2 regions of the Micromonospora musae genome follow, and region 2 is predicted to be linked to the other one. Evidence: riboswitches for the same ligand, from Rfam matches in the RefSeq annotation. Region 2 holds a riboswitch; the other holds the start of a gene.
The links. A riboswitch is a leader RNA that binds a small molecule or an ion and turns the genes downstream of it on or off. The one in region 2 is predicted to bind S-adenosylmethionine.
Positions count from the first base shown of each region.

Region 1: it holds a riboswitch for S-adenosylmethionine, as region 2 does, so the genes downstream of both, D7147_RS07400 (ABC transporter substrate-binding protein) here and D7147_RS21180 (aminotransferase class V-fold PLP-dependent enzyme) in region 2, are expected to answer to the same signal.

Region 1 covers NZ_RAZS01000002.1:723,429-731,221, forward strand. Annotated here, with positions in the region: gene D7147_RS07385 (sugar phosphate isomerase/epimerase family protein) at 1-527, shown strand, start outside; gene D7147_RS07390 (amino acid ABC transporter ATP-binding protein) at 757-1,500, opposite strand; gene D7147_RS07395 (amino acid ABC transporter permease) at 1,497-2,276, opposite strand; gene D7147_RS07400 (ABC transporter substrate-binding protein) at 2,321-3,190, opposite strand; SAM riboswitch class IV at 3,468-3,579, opposite strand; gene D7147_RS07405 (nuclear transport factor 2 family protein) at 3,846-4,259, shown strand; gene D7147_RS07410 (amylo-alpha-1,6-glucosidase) at 4,290-6,401, opposite strand; gene D7147_RS07415 (hypothetical protein) at 6,608-6,928, shown strand; gene D7147_RS07420 (hypothetical protein) at 6,922-7,209, shown strand; gene D7147_RS07425 (Na+/H+ antiporter) at 7,410-7,793, shown strand, end outside.
Region 2 covers NZ_RAZS01000007.1:256,539-264,331, forward strand. Annotated here, with positions in the region: gene D7147_RS21165 (DUF4031 domain-containing protein) at 1-241, shown strand, start outside; gene D7147_RS32725 (HD domain-containing protein) at 222-869, opposite strand; gene D7147_RS21175 (FUSC family protein) at 943-2,205, shown strand; gene D7147_RS21180 (aminotransferase class V-fold PLP-dependent enzyme) at 2,295-3,560, opposite strand; SAM riboswitch class IV at 3,606-3,727, opposite strand; gene D7147_RS21185 (PrsW family intramembrane metalloprotease) at 3,793-5,217, shown strand; gene D7147_RS32730 (hypothetical protein) at 5,298-5,465, opposite strand; gene D7147_RS21190 (GroES family chaperonin) at 5,591-5,929, opposite strand; gene D7147_RS21195 (AI-2E family transporter) at 6,035-7,387, shown strand; gene D7147_RS21200 (ATP-dependent DNA helicase) at 7,436-7,793, opposite strand, start outside.

The DNA.
Region 1 (7,793 bases), on a different contig from region 2:
TGGTCGGCGGGCTGTCGGAGGGCTCCCGTGACCTGGCCGGCGCCCGGGACCGGATGGCCGACGGGATCGCCGAGCTGGCGCCGTACGCGGCCCGACGGGGCGTACGGCTGGCCCTGGAGCCCATGCACCCGATCTTCTGCGCCGACCGTGGGGTGCTCTCCACCCTCGGGCAGGCGCTCGACCTGGCCGAGCGGTTCCCCGCCGAGCAGGTGGGCGTGGTGGTCGACACGTTCCACGTCTGGTGGGACCCGGACGTCCTCGGCCAGATCGCTCGCGCCCGGGGCCGCATCGCCGGCTTCCAGGTCTGCGACTGGATCACCCCACTGCCGCCGGACGCCCTGCTCTCCCGGGGCATGATGGGCGACGGGCACATCGACTTCCCGCTGCTGCGCCGCGCCGTCGAGCGGGCCGGCTACACCGGTGACATCGAGGTGGAGATCTTCAACGCCGACGTCTGGGCGGCCGACCCGGACGAGGTGGTGGCGACGCTGGCCCGCCGCTACGTTACGCAGGTGCTACCCGACTGAGCGGTCGCGGAACGCTCAGGCAGCACCTTGCGGAGGCGACCGGCGGCGCCGGCGACGGCGCGGCTCAGAGACTGTCGGGAAACCCCGGGGCGAGCGAGGCGGAGTCCAGGCGGTGATCCGGCAAGGCGGAGATCCGTCCGGATACCGGTGTTGTATCCGGACGAATCTCCAACGCCGCCGGTCGTCGGCTGGGCCCGCCGCAGCCGCCGCAGGGTTTCCCGACAGTCTCTCAGAGCACCTGGGCCAGGAACCGGCGCAGCCGCGGGTGCTCGGCCGCCTCGAAGACGGCCGCCGGCTCACCGGACTCCAGCACCACGCCGTGGTCCATGAAGGCCACCGTGTCGGCCACCTCCCGCGCGAAGCCCATCTCGTGGGTCACCACCACCATGGTCATGCCGGCGGAGGCGAGGTCGGCCATCACCCCGAGCACCCCCTTGACCAGCTCCGGGTCGAGCGCGCTGGTCGCCTCGTCGAAGAGCATCACCTGCGGCTGCAGCGCCAGCGCACGGGCGATCGCGACCCGCTGTTGCTGCCCGCCCGAGAGGTGCCCGGGACGCGCGTCCGCCTTGCCGGCCAGCCCGACCAGCTCCAGCTGGGTCCGGGCGAGCGCCACCGCCTCCTCCTCGGGCAGCTTCTTGATCCGACGCAGCGCCAGGGTCACGTTGCGCAGCACGCTCATGTGCGGGAAGAGGTTGAACTGCTGGAAGACCATCCCGATCCGCTGGCGCAGCGCGTCCGGGTCGTCGGCGAGCACGCTGCGCCCGTCGAGCAGCACGTCGCCGCGGTCCGGCTCGATGAGCCGGTTGATCGTCCGCAGCAGCGTCGACTTGCCGGAGCCGGACGGCCCGATGACGCAGGCCGTGCCGCCCCGGGCGACGTCCAGGTCCGCCCCGCGGAGCACCCGGTTGGACCCGAAGGCCAGATGGACGTCGCGTACGGCCAGGCTGACCGAGGTGCTGATGTCGACGGTCATCGCCCGCTCCCTCCCGCCGCGCCCGGCAGGGCCAGGTCGGCGTCGTCGATCTCGTCGGCCAGCTGGGTGGCGAGCCGGCCGTGCCGCAGCCGGGCGTCGATCGCGTTGACCACGTGGGTCAGCGGCACGGTCAGCGCCAGGTAGAAGAGACCGGCCAGCAGCAGGGCCGACTCGTTGCCGGTGGTGGCCGCGTAGTCCTGCCCGATCCGGAACAGCTCCCGCTGACTGGCCACCAGACCGAGGAAGTAGACCAGGCTGGAGTCCTTGATGAGCGCGATGAGCTGGTTGACCCAGGCCGGCAGGACCCGGCGTACGCCCTGCGGGATGATCACCATCCGCATCGCCTCGCCCCAGGAGAAGCCCAACGCCCGGGCACCCTCCAACTGGGCCGCCTCCACCGACTGGATGCCGGAGCGGAAGATCTCTCCGATGTAGGCGGCGGCGATCAGGGAGAGCGCCAGAATGCCCAGCGGGTACGGGTTCGGGCCCCACACCTGCATACCGAGCGGCGCCAGGCCGACGCCGATCAGCAGGATGGTCGCGGCGGCCGGCAGCCCCCGGAACACGTCGGTGTAGACCCGCGCCGGCCAGCGCAGCCACCGGGTGCGGGAGATGCCGGCGATCGCCAGCAGCATGCCCAGCACCGAGCCGAGCAGAGCGGCGGAGACCGCGAGGATCAGCGTGTTGGGCAGCCCGACGGTGAGCATCTCGGGCAGAGCCTCGCGCATCGACTCCCAGTCGAAGAACGTCTCCCACAGGGTGCGCAACGGATCCATGTCTCGCCTCTCCTACCGTTCCGCTCGCTCGTCTCGTCGTACCGTCAGGACGTGGCCGACGCGGACGCGGTCGGCGCGGCCGGGACCGCCACGGTGCCGCTGCCCGGCTTGAAGTCCGCGGGGATCGGCCGGCCCGGGTAGTACTGGGCCTGCAGCCGGCTCCACGTGCCGTCGGCGATCACCTCGTCGAGGCCCTTGTCGAGCGCCTTGCGCAGGGCGTCGTTCCCCTTCGCCACCGCGTACGCTGTCGGTGCGGGGCTGAGCAGCTTCGCGGCCACGGTGATCTTCCCGCCGCTCTCCGCGGCCGAGGTCTCGCCGATCTCGGCCGGGGCGATCCAGGCGTCCGCGGTGCCGGCCTTGAGCTGGTTGATCGCGCCGTTGTAGTCCGGCACCCGCACCGGGTCGAGCCCCTTGCCGCTGGCGTAGTCGTCCTGGACGGTGCCCTGCACGACGACGACCCGCTTCCCGGTCAGCTCGTCGAAGCTCTTGATCGACGAGCCGGCGGGGACGTCGAGTCCGAAGTAGCCGAAGTCGTACCCGTTGCCGAAGTCCACAGTCTTCTTGCGGGCCTCGGTGATGGTGATCGAGGAGCTGCCCACGTCGAACTTGTGGTTGTTGACCTGGGCGAGCAGCGCGGAGAAGTCGGTGCCCACGAACTCCACCTTCAGGCCGATCTTCGCGGCGACCGCGCTGAGCAGGTCGTTGTCGAAGCCGGTGAACTTGCCGTCCTTCAGGTACACGTTCGGCGGGGCGTCGCTGAGCGTGCCGGCGCGCAGCACCCCCGGCTGGAGCAGGTCGTACGGGTTCTCCGCGCCGGCGGAGGAGTCGTCGCCGCAGGCGGTGAGGGTGGCGGCGCCGAGGATCGCGACCGCGCCGACGGCGACCAACCGGGTCAGGGAAGGAAGGAATCGCACAGGTGTCTCCGGGTGTCGGTAAGCGGCGGGGCACGGACGTGCGCCGCCGACGGTGCGCCGGACGGGCACACCGGTGGGAAGTTCGGACTGGCGGGAGAGGTCGCGGTCAGCGCCGCGCGCCGGCGGGACAGCCGGCGCTGCACACCCACATCATGTCGACGTGCCGGCGTCGGGTCAGCGCCGGCGGCCGGGGCCGCCGAACGGACGCGGGGAGACCGACCGAGATGGGGTGCGGGAACGACATTGGCTCTCCTAGGTCGTTGCTGACCTGGGAACCAGGCCACGCTTGCACCGGATCGACTCCGGTGCCCGGTCCTCACCCGGGGCACCCCACCGCGGAGGAGGGTTGCCGGCCAGCAAGCCGGGGCTTGACGCTGGCACTCATGACCTGCGCAAGAGGTTAACAGCCCGGTACGGACAGTCGTCCAGCCGTTATGACGACTCTCACGCACGCGGTGATCGCCGGGGGCTCCGTGCCCGCCTCGGGGTCGGCACGCCGATCCGGATCGATCGGAGCGGCAAGGCCCGACGGCGGCGGGAGGCGCCGGGAATGCTCGGATTCGCGGCGGTCGGCTCGATAAGGTGGCGGGGAGCCCGACGCCGCGGCGCGGTCGCGGGCCGCCGGTGGTCGGGCCCGTGGAGGGGTGGTGACGTCATGGCAGCGAACCGGGACATCGTCTCCCGGGCCTTCGCGGACTGGTCCGCCGGCTCCGCCGGCATCACCTACCTCTTCGCCCCGGAGATGCGCTGGGAGATCACCGGCAACTCGGCGGCCTCCCGCGTCTACCGGTCCGCGGAGGAGTTCGTCGAGCAGGCGTTGCGGCCCTTCGACGCCCGGTTCGGCGCCGACAGCCCGTTCCGTCCGGTGACCGTGCGGGCGATTTACGAGGACGCCGACACGGTGGTGGTGATCTGGGACGGCGCCGGTGTCACGGTAGCCGGGGACGCCTACTCCGACACGGTCGCGTGGTTCCTGACCTTCCGCGACGGCAAGGTGGTCGACGGGACCGCCTTCTTCGACAGCACCGCCTTCAACGAGCTGTGGCGGGGGGTCCAGCCGGCCGGGTGACGTACCGGGCCGACGGGAGCGGCCGCCCGGTCATTCGGCGGGGCGTACCTCGCCGTGGGAGCCCTCGGCGTGCAGGTCCCAGCGGCGGCCGAACGCCGGAACGCCGAGCAGGCGGATCGGGCCGAACGACTCCGGGAGGTGCGGCGCCAGGACCAGCCGGCCGTCGACCGCCTCCAGCCCGAGCAGCGTACGCAGGAAGAGCAGCGGGGCTCCGCTGGCCCAGGCCTGCGGGTTGCACGCCGTGGGGTAGGGGACCGGCCGCCGCCCGAACCTGCGGTCGTAGCCGGAGAACGCCTCGGGCAACCGGTGCTCGGAGTAGGCGGACGCCTCCATCATGGCCTCGACGATGCGCTGCGCCGCCTCGTGCTGGCCGTAGCGGGCGAGCCCGGCCGCGATGATCGAGTTGTCGTGCGGCCAGACGGTGCCGACGTGGTAGCCGATGGGGTTGTAGCCGCTCTCCGCGGTGGAGAGCGTGCGTACGCCCCAGCCGGAGAACATCTCGTCGGACATCAGCTGGGCGGCCACCAGCCGCGCCCGCTCCGGTGGCACGATGCCGCTCCAGAGCAGATGGCCCATGTTCGACGTCATCGAGTCGATCTGGCGGCCGTCGCCGTCCAGGCCGACCGCGTAGTAGCCGCCGCGCTCCGGCACCCAGAAGTCGCGGTCGAACCGCTCCTGCAGCGCCGCCGCCTCGGCGCGCAGCCGCTGCGCCGAGGCCGGGTCCCGGATCGGCCCGTCGGCGAGCTCCGCCATGCGGATCTTCGCGTCGTACGTGTAGCCCTGCGTCTCGCAGGTGGCGATCGGCAGTACCGGAATGGTCCCGTCGGCGAACTGCACCCCGTCGGGCGAGTCCCGCCAGCACTGGTTGCCCAGCCCCTCCCGGGACCGGGTCGCGTAGCCGACGTAGCCGTGACCGTGCAGGTCCCCGAACTCGTCGATCCAGCGCAGGGCGGCCAGGGCGTTCGGCCACAGCTGCTGCACCAGCTCCTCGTCACCGGTCCAGCGCCAGTACTCGGAGAGCAGGACGAGCCAGAGCGCGGTGGTGTCGGCGCCGCCGTAGTAGGGCTGGTAGGGCTTCAAGCCGAGCTGCGTCAGCTCGCCGCTGCGGAACTCGTGGAAGATCTTCCCGGGCTCCCGGTCGGTGAAGTCGTCGTGATCCTGCGCCTGATGGGTGGCGAGCACCAGCAGCGTCCCCCGCGCCATCGCGTTGCCGAGCGCGACGGTCTGGTAGCCGGTGATCAACGTGTCCCGGCCGAACACGGTCATGAACCAGGGCAGCCCGGCGGCGTGCAGCACCACCGGCTCGCCCCGGATGCGCTTCTCCAGGCGCATCGACGCCAGGTCGGCGGCGGACTTGCGGTACATCGCGACCATCCGGTCCGAGCCGGCGTCCAGCCTCGGCACGGAGGCCAGCCAGCGGGCCGAGGGGTCCTCGGCGTCACGCTCGAAGACGTCGCCGAAGCTGCGGGCGGCCGGCTGGAACTGCTCTTCGCCGCAGTGCAGGGGCACCCGCAGCTCGCACCGCCACGCCTCACCTCGGGACAGTCGCAGGTGCCAGACGAGCGAGTCCCCGTCGACCTCGGTCGCCGCCGGCTCGGCCTCCACCCGCACCAGGGCGTAGTAGCTGCCGTTGCGGTAGGCGAAGCAGAGCGAGGAGCCGTCCCGCTCGTGCCGGCGGACGATCTGCGGGGAGCGGTCCCGGCCGGACTCCTTGATCTCGAACAGGTCGGCGAAGTCGGTGCCCACGGCGAGCCGCAGCCGCAGCTCGACCGGGTCGGAGCCGAAGTACCGCAGCTCGATGCGCTCGTACATGCCGTCGCCGACGAACCGTTGCCGACGGACGCCCACCCGGTTCGGCGGCAGGTCCGGCAGCTCGGTGTTGGCGAGGAAGAAGGCGGCGGAGAACGGGTCGACGGTTCCGGAGCCCAGCACCAGCAGCGGCGCGTCGTCGAGGGTGAGTTCCCACCGGTCGAGGAAGCGGGTGTCGTCGTGCACCAGCCCACCGATGGTGCCCTTCGGCACGTCCCCCGAGGCGTTGGAGAACATGAACGTGCGGCCCTCGAGCACGCCCACGGCGTCCGGCCCGAGCTCCGGCGGCAGGTCGCGGCAGGCCCCGCTGGCCACCCGCTCGACGGAGTCCACGTCCGGCCACGGCTGCGCCGGTGTGCGTCGTCGTTCCGCAGCCGTCACGTGCCCCCCAGCCGGCGGTACCGAGCCTGCCCTTACCGCGACCCTATGTCCGGGCGCCCCGCCGCCGTGGCGGCATTGACCAAGATGACACGCCGCTGGATAGATGAATCTGGATCGGTTTGGTAGCGTCGGCGAGTCCGCGCGAAGAGGGAGGCTCGATGCCGGGAACGCTCCTGCGCGCCGCCGCCGTGGCCGTGGCGGCCGTGCTGTCGGTTCCGCTCGGGGCGGGCGCCGCCCACGCCGATCCGGTCGTGCCCCGGCACGCCGTCGTCAGCTGCCAGAGCGCCAGCTTCTACGCGAACTACGACTCCGCCCGCGGGCCGGTGGGGCTGAAGCGGGTGCTGGGCCACGGCGACAAGATCGGCCACACGCCGGGCGCCCACCCCGTCTACAACGGCTGGGCCGCCTCCTTCGACTTCGGTCCGAACGACTGGGGCTATCTGCGCATCGAGTGCGTCGGGGGGTACGACTCGTGGTGAGAGCGCTTCGGCGCGCGGGCGTCGTCGTCACCGCCGCCGCGCTGGTCGCGAGCGTCGCCGCTACCCCGGCGCGGGCCGCGTACGGCACGGTCGGCGAGCGGGAGACCGTCTGCGCGGTCGACCTCTTCGTCCGTACCCAACCCAACGGCGCCTGGATGGGCACCCTGTACCAGGGCCAGACGTTCCTCGTCGAGGGGCCGCGCAGCGGCGGTTACGTCTACGGCTTCGCCTACGGGCACATCAACCGACGCGGCTGGGTCCAGGACGGCTGGTTCTGCTGACCGTCCCGCCGGGCTTCGAACCCGTCCCGGCCCCGTACCGGCCGCCGGGGCGCGCGCGACGCTGACCTCCCCGTCCCCACCGAGCCCCGCACCCGCACCGGTGATCCGCCGCGCGCTGCGCCCGTTCGGCCTCCCCGACCCGTGCCCAACCGCCACAGTGGTGACGGAACGGTCACCGCGGCGACGGCGGGGGGTGCTACGTGGAGGGGCTGGTGCTTCTCGTGGTGCTGGCCGTCACCGTGATCGTCGGAACCACCATCGGTGGTCGGTACCGGGTCGCGCCGCCGGTCCTGCTCATCGGCATGGGCGCGCTGCTGGCCCTGATCCCGCCGCTGTCGCACGTGGTGCTCCAGCCCGAGGTGGTGCTGGTGCTCTTCCTGCCGGCGATCCTCTACCGGGAGGCCCTGACGACCAGCCTGCGCGAGATCCGCGCCAACCTGGTCGTCATCAGCCTGCTCGCCGTGGTGCTGGTGGGGCTCACGATGCTCACCGTGTCGTTCGCCGCGCAGGCGCTCGGCGTCAATCCGGCGGCGGCCTGGGTGCTCGGCGCCGTGCTGGCCCCCACCGACGCCGCCGCGGTCTCC
Region 2 (7,793 bases):
CGACGTCTCGTACGCGGAGCTGCACGCGTTCGCCGAGGCGCTCGGCTCGCCCCGGCGGGGCTTCGACCGGGACCACTACGACATCCCGGCCACCCGGTTCGCGATGGCCGTCTGGCTCGGTGCGCGCGTGGTGCCGAGCCGGGAGCTGGCCCGGTTGCTGCGCGCCGCCGGGCTGCGCCGGCCGAAGCACCTGGTCCGGGCGGCGCAGACCGGTGACCTCGCTACCCCGCAGGAGCGGTGAGGACGGCCAGCTCCCGGCGTAGGTTCGCCCGGGCCGGCTGCTCCCACAGTCGGGCCAGCGGGGGCGACCGGAACAGCGCCGGCAGGTCGAGCAGTGCGCGGAGCACCTGCGCCCGGCCGACCCGGAACTCCGCCTCGGCCACGTGGGCGTACTCCCGTCGCACCGCCGCCGCGTACCGCTCGTAGGTCGGTGCGGGCGCGGCCAGCACGGCGAGATCGGCGTCGCAGAGCAGGGTGCCGTCGGCGTCCCCGGCGTCGACCAGGTGCCCGGCGGTGAGCAGGACCAGCCGGCGGACCTCGGCCACCGCGTCGGCCGGGAGCCCGAGACCGGTGAGCAGCCGGACGGCCAGCTCGGCGCTGTCCCGCTCGTTCGCGTCGCCACCGGCCCGCGGGTCGTAGACCGCGTCGTGGCACCACGCGGCCAGCCGGACCAGGTCAGGTCGTACGGCGAGCGCGGCGTGCCGGTCGATCACGTCCAGCACCGCGCGGAGATGGTCGACGGTGTGGTAGTGCCGGTGCGGCTCCCGCCACCGGCGCAACAGCTCCTCCCCGGCTTCGGTCGGCCCGGCCGGGCCGGTCGCGCCGGCGCCCCGGGTCGCCGTCGTCCACCGTTCGAGTAGTTCGGCCACGCGACGAGTCTGCCCCAGCCCCGAAGGGTCCGGAAGCGAGGATTCACCGGGCGCGCCCCGGGTAGTAGCGGGCATGACGGCGGCCCGGGAGCGTAAACGGTTCGGACGGGTGCGCCCGCGTGAGCTGGTCGCCGACACCGACAGCACGCGCATCGCCGACGCGATGGAGCAGGTCCGGCACATCAGCAAGGCGACGCTGCACGAGCGGCTGCACCGGGTCCGGATGGCCGCCGGGTTGGCCGTGCAGGCCGGGCTGGCGGCCGCGCTGGCGTACCTGGTGTCGCATCGGCTGCTCGGCAACCCGCAGCCGGTCTTCGCGCCCATCTCGGCGGTCGGCACCCTGGCGGCCTCCGTCGGCCAACGGTTCCGGCGCACGGTGGAGCTGATCATCGGAGTGGCGGTCGGGGTGGCGGTCGGGGACGGCTTGATCTACGTCCTCGGGACCGGGGCCTGGCAACTCGGAATCGTGGTCACGGCGGCCATCCTGCTGACGATCTTCGCGGGCGCGAGCGTCGCGATCGTGATCCAGGCGGCGGCCACCGCCGTGCTGATCGTGACGCTGAGCCCCTCCACGCAGAACCTGGAGATCCCCCGATTCGTCGACGCCTTCCTCGGCGGTGGGATCGCGTTGCTGGTGACCGCCATCCTGCTGCCGCTCAACCCGCTCCGGGTGCTCAACCGGGCCGCCCGGCCGGCGCTCGACCTGCTCGCCGCGCAGCTCGACGCCACCGCGGACGGCCTGCGCAGCCGGGATCGCGCGAGGGTGCAGCGGGCCCTGGACCGGCTCCGCGACAACAAGGAGCAGCTGGCCACCTTCGTGGAGGCGATCGAGGGGGCGAAGGAGACCGCGACCCTGTCACCGGCCCGGTGGCACCGCCGCAACGAGCTGACCCACTACGCGGACGCGGCCGACCCGATCGACCGGGCGATGCGCAACAGCGGCACGCTCATCCGCCGGTCGGTCACCCTGATCGAGGACGAGGAGCCGATCCCCGAGCCGATGCCGGACGCGATCAACCATCTCGCCGAGTCGGTGCGCCTGCTCAGACACGAGTTCGCCGTGGGCGACGAGCCGGAGCAGGCCCGGGAGCGGTCGCTGCGCGCGGTCAGCGAGGCCGGCCGGGCGTACGAGGACGGGGTCGGCTTCTCCGGCAGCGTCGTCGTGGCGCAGGTCCGCACGGCGGCGAGCGACCTGCTGGTGGCCTCCGGGATCGATCAGGAGGAGGCGAACCGGCTGATCCGGAGCTCCTTCGGCGATCTGGACACGCCCCGGGGCGGCAGCCCCGAACCGGACGGTGGGCGGCCGAAACCGCCCACCGCGCCGCCCGTCGGCTGACCGTCCCACCGCGCCGCCCGTCGGCGCGCCGCGACCGGCCCGGTGCGGCGTGCTCCGGGGGCTTCGGCCGGTGCCTCGCCGCCGGGGGCTCAGGCGAACGTGGCGAGGGCCGCGATCAGCCGGTCGACGTGCTGTTCGGTGCTGCCCAGCCCGATGCTGGCCCGCAGCGCCGTCGGCGGCAGGTCCCGCCGTCCGGAGCGGGTGGCCGCCTCGGTGAGCAGCCGCTGGGCGAGCGGGTGGGCGCAGAACAACCCGTCGCGCACCCCGATGGAGTGCTTGCGGGCCAGCTCGGCGGCGACCTCGCTGGAGTCCCACCCCGCGACCGCGAAGGAGACGATGCCGACCCGCGGTGCGTCCGGCTCGAAGGTGCGCAGCTCCACCACGTGCGGCAGGGCCGCGATGCCCTCGCGGAGGCGGGCGAGCAGCCGCTGCTCCCGCTCGTGCAGCGCCGCACGGTCCGCGTCGCTGAGGGCGTCGCAGACGGCGGCCAGCGCCACCGCGCCCAGCAGGTTCGGGGTACCCCCCTCGTGCCGGGCCGGGCCGACCGCCCAGGTGACCTCGTGCGTGCCAGCCCCGACCCGGGCGGTGGCACCGCCGCCGGCCAGGTACGGCTGCGCCGCGTCGAGCCAGTCGGACCGGCCGATCAACGCCCCGGCCCCGAACGGGGCGTAGAGCTTGTGGCCGGAGACGGCGAGGTAGTCCACGTCCAGCGCCAGCAGGTCCACCGGCACGTGCGGGGCGAGCTGCGCTGCGTCCACGGCGATCCGGGCACCGTGCCGCCGGGCCACCCGGGCCAGCTCGGCCACCGGCCACCGTTCGCCGGTCACGTTGCTCGCCCCGGTGAAGGCCGCCAGCACCGGCAGCCCCGGCTGCGCTGCCCGACGCAGCTCGGCGAGCGCCGCGTCCAGCGCGCGTACCGCCTCGCCGGAGTCGGCGGGCACCGGCAACCGGACCGAGCCGCGCGGCCAGGGCAGCAGGTTCGCGTGGTGCTCGCCGGCGAAGGTGACCACCGTGGTGCCGGCGGGCAATGCCCGGGCCAGCAGGTTCAGCGCGTCCGTGGTGTTACGGGTGAAGATCACGTGGTCGTCGGCCCGGGCGCCGAAGAAGTCACCCACCGTCTGCCGGGCCCGCTCGTAGGCGAGCGTGCAGCGGCGGGAGAGCGCCCCGGCGCCGCGGTGCACGCTCGCGTACCAGGGAAGCAGCTCGGCCACCGCGTCGGCCGCGGCCCGCGCGCACGGCGCGGTGGCCGCGTAGTCGAGGTTGATCTCACCCGGTACACCGAGCACGTCGAGCGGCTCCGCCTCGGCCGGGACGGCGGGCACGGTGGCGTTCGGGGACACGAGGGCGACGGACACGGGGGAACCTCCCGGGCCAGGGACCCCGGGGCTACGTCGGGACGGGGTCCGCGCTTGCCCGGCACGCGGATCGGGGCCGGGCCCGGTCATCACCCGGGGCACCCCACCGCGAACTCGACGAGGGTTGCCGGCCAGCAAGCCGGGGCTTGACGCTGGCGCTCGTGACCTGCGGGCAGCATAGCGGCTGCCGATGCGCCAGGACCACCCGGCCGGTGGTGGCTAGGCTGACCGCATGGCCGACACCCCGCCCGGCGGCGTACCGCCGTCGCCGACCGCGCCGTCCGCCCCGTCCGCCCCGGGTGCCGCGCCCCGGATGCCGCTGCGTCGGCTGGGTTGGCGGCGGCTGCTGGTGCTCGCGGGGCTGGTGCTGCTCATCGCGGCGTGCGCGGTCTTCATGGTCTACACCATCGGCGAGAACATCGGCGTGCAGGCGCTGCTGATCGGCGCGGCGACCGCCGTCCTGCCGGTGCCCGTGCTGGTCGGCTGTTTCCTCTGGCTCGACCGGTACGAGCCGGAGCCGCTGAAGTACCTCGTCTTCTGCTTCGCCTGGGGCGCCTTCGTCGCCACGGCCGCCTCGCTGACCGTCAACGACTTCGCGGCCGGCCGGATCGCCGACGCGCACCTGCCGGCCGCCCTCACCGGTGTGCTGGTCGCCCCGTTCGTCGAGGAGCTGACCAAGGCGCTCGGGCCGATCCTGCTGCTGGTGTTCCGGCGACGGGAGTGGTCCGGCATCACCGACGGGCTGGTCTACTGCGGGCTCTCCGCGGTCGGCTTCGCCATGGTGGAGAACATCCTCTACCTGGGCGGCTACGGCTTCGCCAGCGGCGCGGAGCGGTTCGGGCCGGCGACCGGGGCGCAGCAGGTCATCGCCATCTTCATCGTCCGGATCCTGCTCTTCGGGTTCGCCCATCCGCTCTTCACCTCGATGACCGGGGTCGGGCTGGGCATCGCCGCCCGGACGGCCGACCGTCGGGTCCGGGTACTGGCGCCCGTCGCGGGTCTGCTGCTGGCCATGATGCTGCACGGCACGTGGAACCTGCTGCCGACGCTCAGCCAGGCCGCCGGCCAACCGCTGATCATGCTGTACGGCTTCATCGGCCTGATGGTGCCGATCTTCTTCGGCATGGTCGGGCTGGCCGTCTGGCTGCGCGCCTGGGAGGGGCGGCTCACCGAGCGCAGGCTGCCGGACTACGTCCGGGCGGGTTGGCTGAGCCCGCCCGAGGTGGCGGCGCTGAGCAGCCTCGGTCGTCGGCACGCGGCCCGCGCCTGGGCCCGTCGGGTGGCCGGCGACGCCGGGGTGCGGGCGATGCGCGGCTACCAGTTCGCCGCCACCCGGCTGGCCCTGCTGCGCGACGGCTCGCTACGCGGTCTGGACCGGAAGGCGGCGGATCAGGAGCGGACCGCCCGGGAGGAGCGGGAGCTGCTGGAGGCGATCACCGCGTACCGCTCGTTCTTCGTCGGTCGGGACCCGCAGGCGCCCGCCGGGGTGTGGGACGGCGACCGCTACCACCTGCGCTTCCCGGACGGCTCGGAGCGGACGGTGGCCGCGCCGGTCGAGCCGGTGGTGCCGATCCCGGTGGTGCTGGGCGGGCCCCCGCCCGCGCCCGTTCCGCCGGGCTGGCACCCGCCGCACTCCGGCCGGCCCGGACACGCCTGACCGGTCGGCGCCGGAGTGCGAGCCGGTGCCGACCGGCGGTGCGTGCGCGGGCGTCGCGCCGTGCGGCCGGCGCAGGCGGGTCAGGTCATCAGGCTGGTGAGGAAGTCCCCGAGCCCCTGGAACATGGCCACCAGACCCGCTCCGATCGCCTTGAAGATGTTCGCCGCGCCGTCCGGCCGGAAGGCCATGAAGTAGATCAGGAACGCGATGAAGCCCCAGAACAGCAGCTTCCTGATCCATTCGGGCATCGTCCCTCCCCAGGGCCGGTGATGCGGCTGGCTTCCCGGCGGGGAGCGGTGCAAACGGCGTCCGTGCCGTGCGAGCGGGGTCCGTGCGGCCGGAGCCGGTCCGGCACCGCCCGACGGGGGACCCGCTAGAGGTAGAGCCCGGTGGCGCCCTCGTCGACCCGCTCGGCGGCCACGGCGTGCACGTCCCGCTCGCGCAGCAGCACGTAGCCCCGGCCGTGCAGCTCGACCTCGGAGCGGTCGTCGGGGTCGAAGAGAACCCGGTCGCCGGAGACGATGGAGCGGACGCTCGGACCCACGCCCACGGCGGTGGCCCAGGCGAGCCGCTTGCCCACCGCGGCGGTCGCCGGGATCACGATGCCGGCGCTGGAGCGGCGCTCGCCCTCGCTCCCCTCCAACCGGACCAGCACCCGGTCGTGCAGCAGGCGAATCGGCAGGCCGGCGTCGAGATCGTTCTGGGCGGTCACGTCCTCAGACGCTACCGTGTCGCCCCCGCCACCCGAGGCGGTGGTTACCGTCACGGCGGCCAGGGCAATGTTGCGGAACAGGCCTAAGGTGACGAAGGCCGGCGTATGCTGTCCGACCTGTCGCCATGGGCGGACGGGCCGTCTTGCCAGGAGGTGCGCTTGAGCCGCTTCGAGCGGGTACGCGACCGGCTCCGTCGCGGGTACGAGTCGGTGCGGTCGTCCAGACGCCACGCGCGAACCACGTCCCACGACGTTCCCGCCGGGGCTGGGGTGGCCTCCCCGGCGTCGCCGGGACCGGTGGCGCCACCGACGGCGACGGTCGTCGACGAGGAGCTGCCGCCGCCCCCGCCGCCGAGCACCACCAGCCGGGACGACGCGGAGGTGCCGCACGCGCTGCGCATCGCCGCCGCCTGGTCGTGGCGTCTGATCGTGATCGGCCTGGTCGCCTGGGCGCTGCTGCGGATCGTCGGCACGATCCGCATCGTCATCATTCCGCTCGCCATCGCGCTGCTGCTCTCGGCGCTGCTCGCCCCCGCGGTGGGCTGGTTGCTGCGCGCGCGGTTCCCCCGGTCGCTGGCGACCGCGGTGGTGCTGGTCGGCGGCCTGGCCGCGGTGGTCGGCACGCTGACCCTGGTGGTGAACGAGTTCATCAAGGGTGTGCCGGAGCTGAGCGACAAGTCCACTCAGGGCGTCCGGCAGATCCAGGAGTGGCTGAAGACCGGCCCGCTGCACGTCTCCGACAGCCAACTCGATCGCTACATCGAGGAGGGTCAGAAGTGGGTCAGTGAGAACACCGGCCGGTTCACGGATGCGGCCACCACCATCTCGGGCACCCTGGCCGAGGTGGTCACCGGCATGCTGCTGGTGCTCTTCGCGACCTTCTTCTTCCTCCGCGACGGCAGCCGGATCTGGCGCTTCCTGGTCCGGCTGCTGCCGGTGGCCGCCCGCTGGCGGGTGGACGACGCCGGTCGGGCCGCCTGGGGGACGCTCGTCGCCTACGTACGGGCCACCGTGCTGGTCGCCTTCATCGACGCCGTCGGCATCGGCATCTTCCTGGTCATCTTCGACATTCCGTTCGCCTTCCCGCTGGCCGCGCTGGTCTTCCTGGGCGCGTTCATCCCGATCGTCGGCGCGGCGCTCTCCGGCGGGGTTGCCGTGCTGGTCGCGCTCGTCGACAGCGGTCCGGTGACCGCGCTGATCATCCTCGGTGCGGTGATCGGCGTTCAGCAGCTGGAGGGGCACGTGCTCCAGCCGCTGATCATGGGTCGTGCGGTGGCCATCCACCCGCTCGCGGTGATCATCGGCATCGCCGCCGGTGTGGTGCTGGCCGGGATCACTGGCGCGCTGGTCGCCGTACCGCTGATCGCGGTCCTGAACACCGCCGTCCGGCGGCTCGCCGCGCGTACCGTGCCGGCGACCCCACCGGACGCCGTGGTGGTCGCCTCGCACGCCCCCTGACCCGGCCCGGCGGCCCCCCGCACCCACGGTGGGCGCGGGGCCGCCCGGTCAGGAGTCGGCGAGGCGGGTGAGGGCGCCCCGGACGACCTCCGGGCGGGTGGTGTACCAGAACGGCGGCAACGAGCGGCGCAGGAACGGCCCGTAACCCCGGGCGGTCTCCAAGCGGGAGTCGAGGACCGCGACGACTCCCTTGTCGCCGGTCGCCCGGATGAGCCGTCCGACGCCCTGCGCGAGGCGGATCGCGGCGATCGGCACGCTGACCGCGGCGAAGCCGGAGCCGCCGCCGGCGTCCACCGCCGCGGCCCGGGCCGCCGCGAGGGGCTCGTCGGGCCGGGGGAAGGGCAGCCGGTCGATCACCACCAGCTGGCAGGCGTCGCCGGGCACGTCCACCCCCTGCCAGAGCGAC